DNA from 3 places in the Frankia sp. RB5 genome. Region 2 is predicted to be linked to each of the others. Evidence: predicted binding sites of a transcription regulator. Region 2 holds the regulator's gene; each other region holds the start of a gene.
What was found. Region 2 encodes LexA, which represses DNA repair genes until DNA is damaged. Its sites were predicted from a motif close to CGAACNNNNGTTCG; they were not measured.

Region 1: the regulator LexA is predicted to act here: its motif matches at 2,874-2,887, upstream of dnaB (replicative DNA helicase).
Region 3: the regulator LexA is predicted to act here: its motif matches at 3,391-3,404, upstream of AC6EXY_RS15680 (HNH endonuclease signature motif containing protein).

Annotation. Positions count from the first base shown of each region.
Region 1 is NZ_JCBATA010000001.1:122,290-128,775, reverse strand. It holds gene AC6EXY_RS00485 (antibiotic biosynthesis monooxygenase family protein) at 1-35, opposite strand, end outside; gene dnaB (replicative DNA helicase) at 215-2,803, opposite strand; gene rplI (50S ribosomal protein L9) at 3,340-3,786, opposite strand; gene rpsR (30S ribosomal protein S18) at 3,798-4,034, opposite strand; gene AC6EXY_RS00465 (single-stranded DNA-binding protein) at 4,085-4,678, opposite strand; gene rpsF (30S ribosomal protein S6) at 4,742-5,068, opposite strand; gene AC6EXY_RS00455 (hypothetical protein) at 5,317-5,610, opposite strand; gene AC6EXY_RS00450 (hypothetical protein) at 5,618-6,486, opposite strand, start outside.
Region 2 is NZ_JCBATA010000066.1:8,748-15,233, reverse strand. It holds gene nrdR (transcriptional regulator NrdR) at 1-500, opposite strand, end outside; gene AC6EXY_RS26850 (LysM peptidoglycan-binding domain-containing protein) at 908-1,159, opposite strand; gene lexA (transcriptional repressor LexA) at 1,904-2,659, shown strand; gene hflX (GTPase HflX) at 2,815-4,275, opposite strand; gene AC6EXY_RS26835 (AraC family transcriptional regulator) at 4,627-5,448, shown strand; gene AC6EXY_RS26830 (VOC family protein) at 5,349-5,783, opposite strand; gene dapF (diaminopimelate epimerase) at 5,821-6,486, opposite strand, start outside.
Region 3 is NZ_JCBATA010000025.1:48,040-54,525, reverse strand. It holds gene AC6EXY_RS15690 (M20/M25/M40 family metallo-hydrolase) at 22-1,380, opposite strand; gene AC6EXY_RS15685 (hypothetical protein) at 1,498-1,914, shown strand; gene AC6EXY_RS15680 (HNH endonuclease signature motif containing protein) at 1,960-3,174, opposite strand; gene AC6EXY_RS15675 (enoyl-CoA hydratase/isomerase family protein) at 3,703-4,977, shown strand; gene AC6EXY_RS15670 (MarR family winged helix-turn-helix transcriptional regulator) at 5,082-5,615, opposite strand; gene AC6EXY_RS15665 (CE1 family esterase) at 5,669-6,486, shown strand, end outside.

The sequences.
Region 1 (6,486 bases), on a different contig from region 2:
TCGATCCCGCCGCCGCTCGCGTCCTCACTCACCAGGCCGCCTCCTCGCTGGTTCGGGGGGCTCGTGCTGTTTCTCGGCCCGCCGCCGGGCCCCCGGCCGTGCGCAGCCCGTCCCCCGCCAGGCCACACGGTCGATGTGCCCAGTGTGTCACCGCCGGGCGGCGATCGGCGGCGGTGCCCGCGGATTGCGGGCCCCCCGTTTCGTGCGTCCGCGGTCAGTTCGCCATGTCGACGAAGCGGGAGTAGTGCCCCTGGAAGGCGACGGTGACGGTACCGGTCGGGCCGTTTCGGTGCTTGGCGATGATCAGGTCCGCCTCGCCGGCCCGCGCGGACTCCTTCTCCACGGCGTCCTCGCGATACAGCAGGATCACCGCGTCGGCGTCCTGCTCGAGGCTGCCGGACTCGCGCAGGTCCGAGACCTGGGGTCGTTTGTCGGCGCGCTGCTCGGAGGCCCGGTTGAGCTGCGAGATGGCGACCACCGGCACCTCCAGCTCCTTGGCCAGCAGCTTCAGCGACCGGGAGATCTCGCTGACCTCCTGCTGGCGACTCTCCACCTTCTTCGGTGACGACATGAGCTGCAGGTAGTCGAGGATCACGAGACGCAGCTGGTTGCGCTGCTTGAGCCGCCGGGCCTTCGCCCGGATCTCCATCATCGTCAGGTGCGGGCTGTCGTCGATGAACAGCGGCGCCTCCGCCACCTCGCCCATCCGCCGGGTCAGCCGCGACCAGTCGTCCTCGGAGAGCCGGCCGGTGCGGATGTTCTGCAGCGAGACCCGCGCCTCGGCCGACAGCAGCCGCATGGTGATCTCCATCCGGCTCATCTCCAGCGAGAAGATGACCGACGTCATCCCGTTCTTGATCGACGCCGCCCGCGCGAAGTCCAGTCCCAGCGTCGAGTTGTGCGTCGGGATGCACGAGATGCCCGCCAGGTACAGGTGGTCGGCGTTGTCCACTTCCACGCACCGGACGGGCACGGAGGCGATCGGCCGGACTGCGGTGATGTACCGGAGGCCCACGGTCGGGTGCCCCGTCGGCCGTAGCCGGTCGGCCTTGCGCGTGAGGCGGAAGACCTGCTCCTGGGGCGCGAAATTGATCATGTAGCAGGTTGAGCTGGCGGCGGAAGCGCCCTGCACCCGCTTCGTCGTCACGGACGCGCGGTATCCCAGAGAAAGGATGAGTTCGTGCGTGTCGCGGGCAAGACGTTCGTTGGTGACGGCGAACTGCACGGTCGTCCCGTTGGACGCCACCGTCCCATCCGTGTCCAGCAGACCTGCGAGGAGATCGCGCCGCTGCTGCTCATCGGCCCGCAGGTACTGAAGCGGAATGTGCTTGTCACCCAGCACGCCCAGCGTGCGCAACTGCGTCTGCAGCGTGCCGGACTCGGCGTGACAAGAGCCGCAGCGCGGGCCGTAGCTGGTCACACGCCCACCGCAGCCCACGCACGTCCGCGCAGGTAGCGGCTTCGCGAGGAACCGCAGCTTGCCCCCGCAGGACTGGCCACAGGTGCGCACATGCGGCATGCGGTTGGCGAAGGTGCGACCGCACACCATGCACGACCGCTCCTCCACGGCGGTCTGGCGAAGCCGCAGTGAGTACCGGTACTTCACCGTCGCGCTCGCCACGACGTCGTAGCCCCGGCTTCGGATCTCCGCAGGAATGTCCGGGTCGGCGGATGTCAGCTGGGCACAGCTCGAGGTCCCGTCGCCGAGCCAGGCGCCGAGCAGGTACGGATCGATCGGAAGGTTCACCGTGGGCAACGCGAACGGCCTGGCCACGCGAACGGCGTGGTTGTGGCGACGATCCGCGGTCGAGCAGTGGAGCGTGCGCGCGATCTCCTCCGTCGTCACGGGCCTGCCGCCCGCCGCGGTGCCAGGGCAGGACGTCCGCCCGGCGGCGACGCGACGATCCGCCCGGGTCTCGGTGACCCACTGGTGCTGTGCGTCGGCCACCAGCACGGAGCCGTCGGAGAACTCCACCTCGTAGCACGGGCGACCGACCATCACCTCGGTCGCCGCCACGACCCGGGTGGGCTGGCCGTCGGCACCGATGAGCCGGTCGCCGACGGCGACCCTGCCCATCGTCGTCCACCCTGTCGGCGTCGCCAGCGGAGTGTCGAGTGCGAGAGCCTTCCCGACGGCCGGGCGGGCGGCGACGATCCACAGCTGGCCGCCGTGCAGGCCGTTGGTGAGCTCGTCGAGGTCGGTGAAGCCGGTCGGCACGCCCGTCAGCGCGCCGTCGTGGCCCTCGATCGACTCGATCTCCTCGAGTGCCGGGTTGAGCAGGTCGCCGAGCGGGGCGTAGTCATCGTTCGTGCGCCGCTCGGTGACGTCGTAGACGGCGGCCTGCGCCCGGTCGACGACCTCGCTGACGTCCGGCGCGGCGCCGTAGGCGAGCTGGACGATGCGCGTCCCCGCCTCGGCGAGGCGACGCAGGATGGCCTTCTCGGCGACGATGTGGGCGTAGTAGCCGGCGTTCGCCGCGGTCGGCACGCTGGAGATGAGCGTGTGCAGGTATCCCGCGCCGCCCACCCGCTCCAGCGCGTCCCGGCGGCCGAGCTCGGCGGCCGCGCTGATCACGTCGGCCGGCTCGCCCCGCCCGTACAGGTCGCCGATGACCTCGAAGATGAGCCCATGGGCGGGCCGGTAGAAGTCCACCATCCGCAGGACCTCGACCACGTCGGCGATCGCGTCCTTGGACAGCAGCATGCCGCCGAGCACGCTCTGCTCGGCCGGCAGGTCGTGCGGCGGGGTGCGGTCGAACTCCTCGGCGCCCCCGACGCCACGCGAGATCTCGGTGACGCTCACGACGCACCTCCTGGCTGTCCCACGCGGTCTCGACCTACCGCGTGATCTGGCTGTCCCGCGATCCCAGTTTCGAACGCATGTTCGTACACGCCCGAGCGATCGTCAACGGGCCACGCCGCGGTGGACGCCGGCGACGCTCCCGGCACGTCGATTGGCTCCCCAGTTTGGAGGGTCCGACCCTACGGACCGGCAGCCACCCCCGCCAAGAAGTTATCCACAGGCCCTTGTGGAAAAGCTGTGGGTAACGGCCGAGAAGCTGGGGAGAAGCTAGGGACAGACGCGCACTACCTGTGGATAGTGCTGGCCTTACGGCGCGAGAACCGCGGGTTCCCAGAGCTCCGTTCGAGACGTCGCCTGTGGACAACGAGTCGAAGAAAAAACTTTTCGGCGACCTGCCGGGCGCGTAACGCGAACTCCCCCGGTCCCGCCACCGTGACGATGGGTGGGAGCCGGGGGAGTTCGTCGACCAGTCGGCGGCACGGAGCCCGGCGGATGGCCGGGCGCCGGGCCGCCACCGCGCTGGCCCGCGGTTTTTGCTACGCCTTGCGGACCTGGACCTTCAGCGACGCGGTCACCTCGGGGTGGAGGTGGACGGCCACCGTGTAGGCGCCGAGCGACTTGATCGGCGTGGTCAGCTCGACGCGGCGCCGGTCGAGCTCCGGACCGCCGGCGGCGGTGACGGCGTCGACGACATCGGCCGCCGTGACCGAGCCGAACAGCCGGCCTTCCTTGCCCGCGCGGCTGGCCAGCTCGACCTTGAGGCCGCCGAGCTGACCGGCGATCTCGTTGGCGTGGTCGAGGTCGCGCACCGCCCGGGCCGACCGGGCCCGCTTGATCTGCTCGACCTGGCGCTCCGCGCCCTTGGTCGCGAGGATCGCGTACTGGCGGGGCACCAGGTAGTTGCGCCCGTACCCGTTCGCGACCTCGACGATGTCACCCGGGCTACCGAGGCCGGGGACCTCCTGGGTCAGGATGAGCTTCATCGCGCCACCCCCTAGCGAGCCGAGGCGGTGTAGGGCAGCAGCGCCATCTCGCGGCTGTTCTTCACCGCCGTCGCCACGTCGCGCTGGTGCTGGCTGCAGTTGCCGCTGACCCGGCGGGCACGGATCTTGCCTCGGTCGGAGATGTACTTGCGCAGCAGCGACGTGTCCTTGAAGTCGATGTACTCGACCTTGTCCTTGCAGAAGACGCAAACCTTCTTCTTCGGCTTGCGCACGGCCGCCTTGGCCACGGATGTGCTCCTACCTCGTTGTGCCGTCCTCGATGACGACGACCGGCCGCTCAAAACGGAGGCTCGTCTGAGTAGCCACCGGCCGGCTGCTGCGACCAGGGGTCATCGTTGGGGGCGCCGCCGCCGTAGTTGCCGCCGGACGGCGCTCCGGCCGGGGCACCGGCCGGGGCACCGGCGGGCGCGCCGTAGCCGCCCCCACCACCGCTGTAGTTGCCGCCGCCGCCGGAACCGGAACCGCCGCCCCCGTTCCCGCCGCCGAAGCCGCCTCCGCCGCCGCCACGGGCGGCGCGGACGACCTTGGCGGTCGCATAACGCAGGCTCGGGCCGACCTCGTCGACGTCAAGCTCGATGACGGTGCGCTTCTCACCCTCGCGGGTCTCGAACGAACGCTGCTTGAGCCGGCCTGTGACGATGACCCTGGCTCCCTTCTGCAGGGACTCGGCGACGTTCTCCGCGGCCTGCCGCCAGACGGAGCAGCGCAGGAACAGCGCTTCGCCGTCCTTCCACTCGTTGCTCTGACGGTCGAGCGTGCGCGGAGTTGAGGCGACGGTGAAGCTCGCGACGGCCGCGCCGTTCGGCGTGAACCGCAGTTCAGGGTCGCCTGTCAGGTTGCCTACGACGGTGATGACAGTCTCACCGGCCATGGGCGCCCTCCCAGCTCTCGGCGGTCCGCGACGACGGGCGAACCGCCGTCAGCCCGGACCGGGTCATGCCGCCGCCCGGCGGCTCTGACGGGGCTTCTTCGGCTCGGGGAGCCGGATGACCTTCGTGCGCAGGACCGACTCGTTCAGGACGAGCTGCCGGTCGAGCTCGGCGACGATGGCCGGCTCCGCGTGCAGGTCGATGACCGCGTAGATGCCCTCGTGGTTCTTCGCGATCTCGTAGGCGAGCCGGCGGCGACCCCAGATGTCGACCTTCTCCACCACGCCGCCGCCCTGACGGACGACACCGAGGTACTGGTCGATGGACGGCGCGACGGTGCGTTCCTCGAGGTCAGCATCGAGGATCACCATGAGCTCGTAATGGCGTGCCAAGGGTGAACCCACCTCCTGTGGACTCAGGCGGCCACGGATCTTCCGTGACAGGAGGAACCGCGCTCCGGTCCTGCGCCGCCGCGAACGCGCTCGACGCCGACCACCCGGCTGGGGATCGTCCGCGAGCACATCCGGACGATCATCAGTACACTGCGCCCGACCGCGGCCAGGCCGACCGATCCCGGTGATCGATCAGCGGCTGACCAGCGACGAACACGTGCGCCGGCGCACGGCATGTCCCGGCGAGTCTACTCGATCCCGCCTCGGTCCCCGGGCGCGCCCACCGTCAGGACCACGCGCAGCCAGGCGGTGCCGACCCCGCCCAGCAGGACGAGATCCACCGTGACCAGCAGGCCCCGCAGATGCCGGGACGGTGCCGGATCGGCCAGTGCCAGCCCGAGCAGCACGCAGGCCAGTGCGAGCGCGCCCGCCGTCAGCAGCGGGGCGACGCCCCGCGGCCCGGACCTCGGCGCTCCGTCCCCACCGCGGGCCCCCGCCGCGTCCCCGGCCCTCACCGCATCGTCCTCCACCGTCACCGTCACCGTCAGCTCAGTCGACCCACTGCCCCTGGGTGAAGGCGACGACGAACGCCGCCATCACCGGCGCGCACAGACAGACATACACCGGTGCCACCCAGGATCGGCGCGCCGCCACCCGGGCGAACAGCAGGTACAGCGGGAAGGCGACCAGGATTGCGCGGATGCCCGAGGCGTAGTAGTTCGTGCAGGCCATGATCGTGGTCATCACACCGACGAAGGTCGCCTCTCCCCAGCGCCTGCCCACCAGCAGGGCGATCGTCAGCGCCACCCCCACGACCACCGCGAGCAGTTCGCCGCGAAAGAACCAGACGAAGGTCGACGCCCCGTTGCCGTCCGTCGCCGACGACCAGGTGGCCGCCCACCCGGACCAGGGCCAGTCCGTCCAGCGGTGCCAGCCGTCGTGCATCGCGTCCGTGTACGCGCCCCAGCCGCCCGTGCGCACCCGCAGATAGCAGAGATAGGCGACGACGGGGATCGGCGGCAGGGCCAGCGACAGCGCCGGCCATGCGACGACGGGTCGCCCCGCGGCCCGCCGGCCCACCACGTACTGCACGGCCAGCGCCACCCCGAAGGCGACGCCGCTGATCCGCGCGGAGGCGGCGCCCGCGCCGAGCAGGCCGGCGAGCCACCAGCGCTGCCGGCGCGCGGCGAGCCAGGACGCTGTCGCGAACGCCAGGAACACTCCCTCGGAGTAGGCGGCGAACAGGAACACCGCGTAGGGGAAGCAGATCAGGCCGACGACGGCGACCCGGGCATCGCGCTCCCCGACCTCGTCCGCCGCGAGCTGCCACAGGGCGGCCACGGTGACCACGCCGGCGAGCAGGGAGACGACAAGACCGGCGGCGATCCAGTCCCGGACGACCAGATGGGCGAGCCTGA
Region 2 (6,486 bases):
TCGTCACCGCGGCGGCCGGCGTTCCTGGCCGCTTCCGCGCCGCGGCGGGCGCCGGAGGTCTCGGACCGCAGCGCCGTGATGGCGCTCTCGAAGTCGGCGAGCGACTCGAAGGCGAGGTACACCGAGGCGAACCGGAGATAGGCCACCTCGTCGAGCTCGCGAAGCGGGCCGAGGATCGCCCGGCCGATCGCCTCCGCGGGAATCTCCGCCGAGCCGGCGGACCGCACCGCGTCCTCGACCTGCTGCGCGAGCAGGGCGAGATGATCGTCGCGCACCGGGCGGCCCTGGCATGCCTTGCGCACGCCGGCGATGACCTTCGCGCGGCTGAAGGGCTCGGTCACACCGCTGCGCTTGAGTACCCGCAGCGACGCCTCCTCCATCGTGGTGAACCGGCGGCCGCATGAGAGGCAGGAGCGCCGGCGCCGGATCGCTGAGCCTTCCTCGGCCTCTCGGCTGTCGACGACACGGCTGTCCGGATGCCGGCAGAACGGGCACCGCACGCGAGACGCCTCCTTCACCGAGCCGGCCGACAGCCCTTCCGCACCGTCCCGACGTCGGCGCACCGGGACGGACCGCGGGCCCCACCGCCGCACCGATCCGGTGGGACCTGTGGACGAGCGGCCCTCGTTCTGTGGAAGACCTGTGGATCCACCTGTGGATGACTTACACCTACGTAAGCACCAGATGTTGTGTCCAACTTAGCGCACGACCCCATGGATGGGAAAACCGACCCCCCGCATGCCACACGAGGACATCAGCCCGCGGGGGCCCGACGACCCTGGGCGAAGCCGCCTCAACCGCCCGCACCCGGCCCGATGCGGAGGCGTCACCGCGGCGACCATCGACCACCCGCCGTCGCGACCGCCGGTGTCCGATCAGGCGGCTCCCGACATACCCCCGCCGGGCCTCACCCATCCAGTAAGAGGAACTGGCCGGGGGTGAGCTGGGCGGAGGACAGATCGTTGATCCGCATCAGCCGATCGACCACCACGCGCGTGTCGGCGTCCGGCTCGAGCACGGCGGCGATCTCCCACAGCGACTCCCCCGCCACGACCAGGTGGCCGCGTGGCGGCTCGTCCGACCACGCCAGCGAGGCCCGTGGCACCACCACCGCCAGCATGGCCGCGATGAGCATCGCCGCGGCCATGGTGACCACCACCCGACCACGCCTGGTCAGCCGAAGAGGCGCCGGCTCCCGTCGCACTCGCGACCGCGACGGAACCCCGCTGGCCGGCCCGCGACCAGGCGCCGGCATCGGATCCCGCCCGTGCGGCGCCGCGGTGCCGTCCGACCTCGCACCGTCCCGGCGCGCCACGGGCCCGCGCGACGCCGCACCGCCCCGCGGCCCCTGGCAGCTCGGCGACGACACCCGACCAGGCGCCGCCCTCGCCTCGCGGGACCGGGAATGGGACGGGAACAGACCGGCGTTGGCGGGCACCGATCGAGGACCGGGACGGCCAGCCGGCGCTCCCGCGGACCGCCCGGCGACCCGTTCCCGGACCACGGCCAGGTCGATGACCTGCGCCGAGCAGCTGGGACTCACGACATCCTCCCGTGGCGAGCGGGCCGGGACCACCAGGCGGGCGAACCCCAGTTCGATCGAACTCCTGGTCGATTGTCGCACCCGGCGCGGATCTGGCAAGAGGACACGCTCGAACAAGCGTTTGAGATTCCGCGACCGTCCGGTTACCGTCAAGACGATCAGGTGTGCACCGGGTGGATTCTCCGGGTCGCGGACGGACGCACGCCGTGGGGGTGTCGGGATCGCGGGCGATCCCGACCGCGACGCGGCGCTCACCCGTCGGACGTGGGGTGACCAGCTGGTGACCACGTACGCGACGAGTAGGTACGTGACGAACGACGTACGCGACGAACGACGTACGCGACGAGGAGAGCGGTAGCGATGACCACCCAAGGCAGGGGTACACGCCGGGGCGGGGCCCGCGGCAACGTGCGGGCCTTTCCCGAAAACCCCGCGGACGCGGCCGGACTGACCCCCCGGCAGCGCAAGGTGCTCGAGGTCATCCGGGCCGCCGTGGAGCGGCGCGGATACCCGCCAAGCGTCCGCGAGATCGGTGAGGCGGTCGGCCTGACCAGCACGAGCAGCGTGGCGCACCAGCTCAAGGTGCTGGAGGAGAAGGGCTACCTGCGGCGGGATCCGAACCGTCCGCGGGCGATGGAGGTGCTCAGCCCGGACCGCCCGCGCCGCCGCGCCCAGGCGGCGCCGGCCGCGGTGGTTCCCGCGTTCGGCGGTGAGGCCGCCGCGGCGCCCGGCGGCGAGGCGTCAGCGGCCTACGTGCCGGTGCTCGGGCGGATCGCGGCCGGCGGCCCGATCCTCGCCGAGCAGGCGATCGAGGATGTCTTCCCGCTGCCCAAGGAGATCGTCGGCGAGGGCACGCTGTTCCTGCTGCGCGTGGTCGGCGAGTCGATGATGGGCGCCGCGATCTGTGACGGCGACTGGGTGGTGGTCCGCCAGCAGCCGGTCGCGGACAACGGCGAGATCGTCGCCGCGATGATCGAGGGTGAGGCGACGGTGAAGCGCCTACGCGTCCGCGACGGGAAGATCTGGCTGCACCCGGAGAACCCTGCCTTCAACGACATCCCGGGCGAGGAGGCGACGATCCTCGGCCGGATCGTCGCCGTGCTGCGCAGGGTCTGACCACGCGACGGCCGGCCGCGCGTGGCGGCCGGCCGATCCGTGGTCTGCCCGATCCGCTGGGCGATCCGCGGTCCGACGAACTCAGGCCGATCCGGGCGTGCTTCGGCCGGGTCAGAGCGGAGCCGGTCAGGCGTCCGGACCCGGCGCGGCGTGGGTCAGGCCCGGAAGGCGTCGAGATCGGCGGCGAGTGCCGGCGACACCCGCGCGGTGAGGCGGGTTCCGTCTGCCGTGTGCTCCTGCCCGAGTACCTCGCCGTGGGCGTGGACCCGCGAGACGAGCTCACCCCGGGTATAGGGGACGAGCACCGTCAACTCGACGTCCGGGTGCGGAACCCGCAGGCACAGCGCGTCAACGAGCGCGCCGAGCCCCTCCCCCGTCCGGGCCGAGACGAACACCGCCTCGGGCGCCAGCTGGCGAAGCTCCGCGACGACGGTGGGAGCGACCGCGTCGACCTTGTTGACGACGATCAGTTCGGACACGCCGCCCGCGTCGATGTCGTTGAGGACCTCGCGGACGGCGGAGATCTGCGCGGCCGGGTCGGGCGCGGAGCCGTCGACGACGTGCAGCAGGAGATCCGCGTCGGCGACCTCCTCGAGCGTCGAGCGGAACGCCTCGACGATCTGGTGGGGAAGATGGCGTACGAAACCCACCGTGTCGGTCAGGGTGAACGCGCGGCCGTCCGGCAGGGTCGCCCGGCGCACCGTCGGGTCGAGGGTGGCGAACAGCGCGTCCTCCACCAGGACGCCGGCGCCGGTGAGCCGGTTGAGCAGCGAGGACTTGCCGGCGTTGGTGTAGCCGGCGATCGCCACCGCGGGCACCTCGCCGCGCCGCCGCGCCGCGCGCTTGGTCTCCCGCACGGTGGACATCCCGGCGAGTTCACGGCGCAGCCGGGCCATCCGGGCGCGCAGCCTGCGCCGATCGGTCTCGATCTTCGTCTCACCGGGGCCGCGGGTACCGATGGGAGCGCGCCCGCCACCACTGGCCGCGGCGCGCGACATCGACTCACCCCAACCACGCAGCCGGGGCAGCATGTACTGGAGCTGGGCCAGCTCGACCTGCGCCTTACCCTCTCGGGAGGTCGCGTGCTGGGCGAAGATGTCCAGGATGAGAGCCGTCCGGTCGATGACCTTGACTTTGACGATCTCCTCCAGCTGGCGCAGCTGGCCGGGGGTGAGCTCGCCGTCGCAGATCACCGTGTCGGCGCCGGTCGCGGCGACGACCTCGGCGAGTTGACGGGCCTTGCCGGAACCGACGTAGGTCGCCGCGTCCGGCCGGTCGCGGCGCTGCACGAGCGCGTCGAGGACGACCGAGCCGGCGGTGGTGGACAGCGCGGCGAGCTCCGCCATCGATGCCTCGGCCGCCCGCAGCGAGCCCGAGGTCCACACGCCGATCAGTACCACCCGCTCCAACCGCAGCTGGCGGTACTCGACCTCGGTGACGTCGTCCAGCTCGGTGGCAAGGCCCGGTACTCGACGCAGGGCCGCTCGGTCCGCCAGATCGAGCTCGTCGCCGGATTCGGCGAAAAAGCCCGAAAGATTGCCCGAATCGTCATCGGTGAGTTCAATGAGGGATCTGTCGAGGGTGGACGCGTCCAGGGCGTCGGCAGGAAGTGTCATACCATCCGTTCTCAACGCGGCCCGCTGCCGCGGCATTCCGCGCCGGTTCATTTAGCCAGGTCACACGCCTTCTCGGTGACCCGGGGGCGATCCCGCCATCGAAGGGGCCGGCCCGGGCCAGCCCGGCCGCACCGCTTCGGTGTTCCCCGGCGGAATCGTCCCGTCGCCTGCCAGGGTCCCACGCCCCAACGAGGATCGCGAACGGTTTAGCCGCCTCGTTCCGGCGATCCCGCCCGTCGTGGTGACTCCGCCGCACCCGGCGCCATCCCCGCGGGGATCATGACGCGCTCACGGCCGCGCCACGTGACCGGGCACGGCAGGCGATCCGGGAGATCAGCCGACGGGCGTAGCGTGGGCGCGGTGTATCGCGAGCGCCGGGCCGCCCGCCTGCCGGCGACGATCTGGTTCGCGGGCGCGAGTGGGCTGGAAGCGGGCCCGATGGTGCGACGGATCCTGCCGGACGGCTGCGTCGACGTCATCTGGAGCTCCGACGGGCGGCTGATCGTCGCCGGGCCGGACACGGTCGCGAAGCTGGCCCACTGGGTGCCGGGTGTGCGCCATGTCGGCGTGCGCTTCGACCCCGGGCACGCGCCGGCCCATCTGGGCGTCGACGCCGGCGAGCTGCGCGACGCCCGCCCGCAGCTCGCCGACCTGTGGGGCGGCGGCCCCGCGCGCCGCCTCACGCACCGGCTCGCGGCGAGCGGCGAGCGGGCCGCCCAGGCGTTGGAGGACGCGCTGGCCGCCCGTCCCCGTCACCGGGAGCTCGCGGATCCGCTGGTGCCGGCGATCGTCGCGGCGATCGGCGGCCGATCGTCGATGGCCGGCGTCGCCGCCGCGACCGGGCTCAGCGAGCGCCAGCTGCTGCGCCGCTCGCGCCGGGCGTTCGGCTACGGCCCGAAGACGCTGGCGCGCATCCTGCGGTTGCAGGACGCCCTGCGGGCGGCGCGCGACGGCGGCGATCTGGCCACGGTCGCGCTCGAGGCCGGCTACACCGACCAGGCGCATCTCGCCCGTGACACGCGCGCGCTGACCGGGGTGACGCTCACCGATCTGCTGCGCCCGTCCGGCGGAGGTCAGGACACCGCGGCGGGCGGTGTCGGGACGTCGGCGGCCGCCGCCAGCGCGGCGAACAGGTCGACGTGGTTGCCGTCGGGGTCCAGGACCGTCGCGTAGCGCTGGCCCCAGAAGGCGTCCCAGGGCGGCAGGTGGCCGCGGTGGCCGGCGGTGAGCAGCTCGGCGTACCGGGCGTCGACCTCGGCCGGATCGTCGCAGGCGAAGGCGAGAGTCAGCCGGCCGGCGCCGGCGGACGGCGTCCAGTCCGGGTCGAAGGAGCGGATGGTGCCCTCGGTGTCGAAGGCGAGGCGCAGCCCGCCGGGAAGGGCGACCTCGACGTGCGGCTCGGTGTCGGCGCCGGGCGGCGGATCCAGGCCGAGCACGCGGTAGAAGGCCAGGCTGCGGGCCATGTCGGTGACGATCAGGCCGATCAGGTTGAAGGTCGGTGCTGGCATGGCCGCAGCCTAGGACCGCTCGTGGTGGGTGGTCTTGTCAAAAACGGACGTCGACGCCGGCGTCGAGGACCTCGGCGGCGTCGGCCACTCCGGCGGCGTCCGTCGGCACCCGCGGACCGCGCGCCGCGAGCGCCGCCGGGCGCACCACGCCGTCGAACACCAGCTCGGCCGGACCGCGCAGCAGCACCGTGTCCGACCGCCAGATGACCACCAGGCCCCCGCCGGGGACGTCGACCGCGACCTCGACCGCGGACCCGGCGGCCGCGGCGGCGACCACCGGCCCGAGACCGGATACGGCAGCGGAGCCGGACCGGGGCGCGGCGAGAGGAGCGTCGGGACGCAGTCCCTGCCGGCGAGCCCAGGCGACGGCGACCGCGCAGGCACCGGTGCCGCAGGAGGAGGTCTCGCCGACCCCGCGCTCGTACACGCGCATGGCCACGCCGCCCGGCCGGTCGACGACGATCTCGACGTTCACGCCGTCCGGGAAGTCGACCGGGGAGAACGTGGGGGGGCGGGTCAGGTCGAGGCGAGCCAGGGCGGCGGCGTCGAGGTCGTCGGCGAAGCAGACCGCGTGCGGGTTGCCCATCGAGACGGGCGCCGCGGTGAACGAGCGCCCGGCGACGGTGACCGGCGCCCCGGCACTCGCGCCGGGCCGCGGGACGCCCATGTCGACGGTGACGTCGCCCACCGCCGGCACGTCCAC
Region 3 (6,486 bases), on a different contig from region 2:
CCCCCGGGGGCGGCCCCCGGCTCAGCAGGCGTGCAGGAAGCGGTCGAGAACGCGGACGCCGAACCGCAGCGCCTCGATCGGCACCCGCTCGTCCACCCCGTGGAACATGCCGGAGAAATCCAGGTCGGCGGGCAGCAGCAGCGGCGAGAAGCCGAAGCAGCGGATGCCGAGCCTGGAGAACGACTTCGCGTCCGTCCCACCGGAGAGCATGTAGGGCACCGGGCGGGCGATCGGGTCCTCGGCGCGCAGCGACGAGGCCATGGCGTCGACCAGCGCGCCATCGAAGCCGGTCTCGACGGCGCCGTCGTGGACGACCCACTCGCGGCGGATGTCCGGCCCGAGGATCTCGTCGAGCTGGCGGAGGAACTCCTCCTCCTGCCCGGGCAGGAAACGGCCGTCGACGTAGGCGACGGCCTCGCCCGGGATGACGTTGACCTTCTCGCCGGCGGCCAGCTGGGTGGGGTTGACGGTGTTACGCAAAGTCGCGCCGATCATCCGGGCGACCGGGCCCAGCTTGGTCACCGTGGAGGCCAGGTCGTCCAGATCGAACTCGGTTCCGAGTGCGTCGCCGAGCTCGCCGAGGAAGACCCGCACTGTCGGAGTGAGCACGAGTGGGAACTCGTGGCGGCCCAGGCGCGCCACCGCCTCGCACAACGCGGTGACCGCGTTGTCGTCGCTGATCATCGAGCCGTGGCCGGCGCGGCCCGTCGCGGTCAGCTTCATCCAGGCCAGGCCCTTCTCGGCCGTCTCGATGAGGTAGAGCCGCAGATCGTCGGAGACCGTGTAGGAGAAACCGCCGACCTCACCGATCGCCTCGGTGCACTCGGCGAACAGACCCGGATGGTTGTCGACGAGCCACCGGGCGCCCAGCACGCCGCCGGCCTCCTCGTCGGCGAGGAACGCGACGACCAGGTCACGGGCGGGGGGACGACCGGTGCGGACGAGGTCGCGGACGACCGCGAGCGTCATCGCGACCATGTCCTTCATGTCGACGGCGCCACGGCCCCACAGAGCGCCGTCGAGCTCCTCGCCCGAGAACGGCCCCACCCGCCACTGACTGGCGTCGGCGGGCACGACGTCGAGGTGGGAGTGCACGAGCAGCGGCGGGCGGGACGGGTCGGCGCCCGCGATGCGGGCGATGACGGAGGTACGGCCCGGCTGCGACTCGAGCAGGGTCGGTTCGATGCCGACCTCGGCGAGCTTGGCGGCGACGTACTCGGCGGCGGGACGTTCATGGCCCTCACCGCCGCCGCGGTTGACCGACTCGAAGCGGAGCAGATCGCGGCAGAGCTCGACCACCTCACGTTCGGCGTCAGGGGCGGTCACCGGCAGGCGCAGGGGGCCGGTCGGGTCGGGTGTGGGGAACGGCTCGCTGGGCATGGCCTCAGTCTGCCCCGCCCGGGACAGGCCCGCCGGGCACGACCCGTACCGCGTAACAGTCCGGTAGCGGCGGCGCAGCACATCACCGTCGACCGCCATCCGCGAAGGGGGCCCACCGTGGCGCTCTACCCGTGCCCACGCACCGATCTCGGCTGTACCGCCGTCACCGCCACGGCCGGTGACCTGGATTACCACTTCCACCTGGCGCACGGCTACCGGGGCGCATGGCGCATCGCCGTGAGCGTCCGCCCGCCGCGCCCGCTGCCAGTCGGACCGCCGCCGGCCCGCCACGTCCCCGACGGCCTCGTCGAGGGCCCGGGCAGCCTCACCCTCGCCGAGCGCCGCGCCGCCCGCCACGATGACACGCCCGACGACGCCCCGCACACGGACAGCCGACGCGACCTCGCCCGCCGCGCGGACGAACCCGCCGGCACAGGGGTACTCGCCGGCACAGGGGTACTCGCCGCAATGCGCCCCTCCGGGACCGGCGGTGAGGCGGCCGGCCGCCGCCGACGCCTGCGCCTGCCGCGCTGAGCCCGCCGGACACGGCGCCCTGTAACGGGGCGATCCGCACGAGCCTCACAGGTCGTCGTAGCGGGGGGGATGTACCGCCGTCTCCTCACCCTCCGGCGTCGTCACGACGAAGTGCCCCGACTCCGGCTGGCGTATCCCCCACGCGGCCACCACCAGTGGCTCACCGGTGAGGGGGTCGTGGGCGACGCGAGCCGGGGCGTGCCGAAGCCGGTGATGATGGCGACACGCGGGACCGAGGTTCCCCTCGCGGGTCTCCCCGCCACGCGAGTGCGGGCGGGTGTGATCAAGATCGCAGGCGACCGACGGCCGGTCGCAGCCGGGGAACAGACAGGTCGGGGTCCGCAGCCGCACGTACCGGGCCAGCGGCGCGGAGGGATAGCGCCGGCGGGAGACCTCGTGGATCGCCCCGTCCTCGGGATCGACCAGGATCCGCCGCCAGGTGCAGCGCTCGCTCGCGGAGATCTCCCGCGCCACCTCGGCGGGGATCGGGCCGTAGCCGGGTACCTCGGCGGGATTCTCGGACAGTCCCAGCAGCGTCGCCACCGACACGATGACCTGCATCTCCACCCGGACCTGGTCACGGTCGCGCCCCAGCAGCAGGTCGACCAGGACGTCGGCGCGCCGCTGGTCGAGATCCCGCTCGTCGCCCGGCACCCAGGCCTTGCGCGCTAGCTGGTCGATGCGGCGAAACGCGGCGAGCATCCGCTCGGCGGGCAGGAGCGCGGACAGCCGTCCCATCCCCTCCTCCTCGGGACGGACTGTGACGCGGCGGGACGCGCAGGCCCTGCGGCGCCGCCGCTGCGCGCCGTCGGGATCCACCCGCGCCACCCGTCGCCGGACCGCGGCCGCGAAGGCACGCCGGCTGGCTCGGCCCCCGCCGTTGTCCAGCACCGGCCCGACGATGTCGGCCACCTGCTCGTCGCTGAGCGGCGCCGTCGCCCGCGCCAGCACGGTCAGGCGTTCCAGGTCGATGCTTCCCGCACCGAGCGCGCACACGGCCTGCGGCATCCGGCGCACGGCTCCCACCGCGAGCGCGAGCCGCCGCTGCGCCTCGGCCGTCTCCCACCGCAGCCGCAGGGCCACCTCGTCGGCCGCGAACTCGTCAAACGCCTGGAAGCCCTGTTCACCCCCGTCCAGCTCCGCTGGGCGCTGCTGGCCGAACCGCGCCAGGACCACCACCTGCGCCGCCTGCCACCGGTCGATCTCGCCCTGGATCATGGCGCACGCCGCCAGACACTCACCCGCGTCGAGATCCGTCACACGACATCCGTCAATGAGCGTCGTATCAAAGATCTCCCTTCCGCTGCCGGCATTCGGATCCACCGTTCCCATCCGCACGGAATGAACGACCGCGCCGGAGGAACTGGAATTCAGGTCCATCATTCCGCCTACCCGAGAGGTCAGCCAGGACAAGCGGCTTTCAGGCCGGCGACCTGGAGAGATGCATCCCCGACCGCCACGCGATCCCACAGCGATCGAACATACATTCGACGATACCCGGCCAGACCACCCCCGACAACCACGGCTTCCGGCCACCACTTCCACAAAGAAAGAGTCTCCCCGTCACATTCTCGCGAATACGGCCGATACCTCGCCGAGAACGACCGCCACAAGGACGAGCGGAATTGTCACGGCACGCGGGCGCCGAGCCCGCCAGCCATCCGGCGACACGCACAGACCTCCACCGGCGCCGGCCGATGGCCGGACATCAGGTGCCCGCGGCGACAGGTCCGGGCAGGATGGACGCCACCGCGCAGGCAGATCCGCAGCCGGAAAGGCGGCCGTCCCATGTCCTCGCAGACGCCCGAGCCCCGCACGATCCTCGAACCCACCTCGGACCACGCCGCCGCACCGCACCACGCCGCCGCACCGCACCGCGGCGCTGCCGGGCCGCGCGGCGCCACCCGAGCACACGAGCACGAGCACGAGCGCGCCGCCGCGGCGTCAACGCCGACCGGCGCGCCGGCGAGCACCGGCCAGACCGAGGTCCTCATCCGGCGGGAGGGCCCCGACGGCCGGCTCGGCCGGCTCACCCTCAACCGGCCCGCGACGATCAACGCTCTGACCACGCCGATGGTCCGGCTGATCGACGACGCGCTGCGCGCGTGGGCGGACGATCCCGGCGTACGCGCGGTGGTCCTCGACGGCGCGGGCGAGCGGGGCCTGTGTGCCGGCGGCGACATGCGGGCGGTGCGGGCGGCCGTCCTCGCCGGACGCCCGCAGGACGCCCGGGACTTCTGGGCGCACGAGTACCGGCTCAACGCCCGCATCCGCAGCTTCCCCAAGCCCTACATCGCGATCATGGACGGTATCGTGATGGGCGGCGGGATCGGCCTGTCCGCGCACGGCAACGTCCGCATCGTGACGGAGCGTTCCGTACTCGCCATGCCCGAGGTGGGCATCGGCTTCATCCCCGACGTCGGCGGCACCTGGCTGCTCGGCCATGACGCGCCCGGCGAGCTCGGCACCCACCTGGCGCTCACCGGCACCCGCTTCGGCGCCGCGGACGCGATCCTCACCGGCCTCGCCGACCACTACCTGCCCGCGGCCCGCCTCCCCGACCTGCTCGACACCCTGCGCGCCGCCGACGACCCCGCCGCCGCCATCCTCTCCTGCGACCTAGGCGCCCACTCCCCGCCGCCGGGCCGCCTGGCCGCCGACCGGGTATGGATCGACGACCTCTATCGCGGCGACGACCTCGCCCGCATCGTCCGCCTGCTCACCCACAGCGTGAAGCCGGCGGCCCGGGACGCCGCCGCGGAGATCGCCACGAAGTCACCGACGTCGTTGACCGTCACCCTGCGCGCCCTGCGCACCGCCGCGTCCATGACGAGCCTGGAGGAGGCCCTCGACCAGGAGTATTCACTGGCCCTGGCGAGCCTGACCAGCGCCGACCTGATCGAGGGCGTGCGCGCTGCCCTCGTCGACAAGGACCGCACTCCCCGCTGGTCTCCATCGCGTCTCACCGCCGTCACCCCGTCCGACGTCGACCGCTTCTTCGCCCCCACCGGACCCGGCCTCGGCCTCACCGCCGCACGGCCGCCCGCGCACGCGGCCCGCTGACGGTCCACACCGACGTCAAACCCGCTGCCCGGGCTGGCCCGGCTCGGCGCCCTGCCATGGACACCCGCCCACGAACGCGGCCAGCCATCCAGGCGCTGACGCTCTCAGCCTGACCGCGCCGGCTCCGCGTCGGCGAGCCGCTGGGCGAGCGCGAGGACGACCTCCTGGTCAGGTGCCAGAGCGACGACGGCAGCCAGACCGTCACGCAGCGCGCGCACGCCCGCCTCACCCAGCTGATCGCGCAGGATCCGCTGGTCAGCCTCGCGGCGCCGGCCGACGACACGGATCGCCTCCCGGGCCCGTGGGGTGAGCGCGAGCGGGGCCCGTCGACGGTCCGCGCGATCGGTGAACCGGGTGAGGTAGTCGCGCCCGACCAGGGTGTCGACGACCTTGCTGACGGCCTGCTTACTGACCGTGAACAGGGCGGCGAGCTCACCCACCGTCGCGACGCCGCCCTCCACCAGCCGCAGCAGCTGCACGTCGGGCGGGCGCAGATCACCGAACCCGGCCTGCGCGAGCGCCGTGGCCGTCCTGGCCCGCCACACCTGGTGGGCGGACGCCAGGACCAGCCCCAGCTCCCAGTCGGCGGGCGTCTCGCCACCGGCACCGGACGGCGAAACGGGGTGGGACGAAGCCATGACAAGAGCGTAACCGTCCTTGACGGTCAACCATAGTTGACTACTATTCCCTCATGCTCCGGTCTGCGTGTTTCGTCCGATTCCTGTCCCGCCGGGCGCTGGCCGTGCTCGGGGGTGTCGTCGCCGTTCTGCTCGCCACCGCCTGCACGACCGACCAGGGCGGCACGCCACCTGGCGCCACCGCGGACTCCGCCACCGCCTGCACGCCGACGAAGCCCGCACCAGCGGCCGGGCCCCACACCATCCGGTTCGGGACGACCGACCGCGCCTACACGCTCGCCCTCCCCGCCGGCTACGACGGCCATCGGGCTCACCCGCTCCTGCTGAACTTTCACGGGTTCGGCGGCAGTATGACCGACCAGGAGGCCAACACGCCGATGGCCCGCTCCGGCACCGCCCGCGAGTACATCGTCGTCACCCCGCAGGCCGCCGGCAGCCCGGCGAAGTGGAACATCCTCGCCCAACAGGGTGACGCCGACGACTACGGCCTCCTCCAGGTGCTGCTCACCGACCTGACGACCCGGCTGTGCGTCGACCGTGACCGCGTCTACGCGACCGGGCACTCCAACGGATCCGCCTTCGCCGGCTTCCTCGTCTGCAAGCCGCCGTACCCCTTCGCCGCCGTGGCGATGGTCTCCGGGGTGGCCCCTGCGTCCTGCCCCGACGGCGGCCCCGCCCCCGCGACGCTGGCCATCAACGGCACCGCGGACGAGACGGTGTCCTACCAGGGCAGCGCCTCGTTCATCGCCGACTACGTCAAGGACTACCACTGCGCCACCACCCCGGACCGGACCTCCCCGGCCGACGGCATCGACCAGCTGCGCTACCGGGACTGCGTCCACGGCACCGAGGTCGTGTTCATCACGGTGGT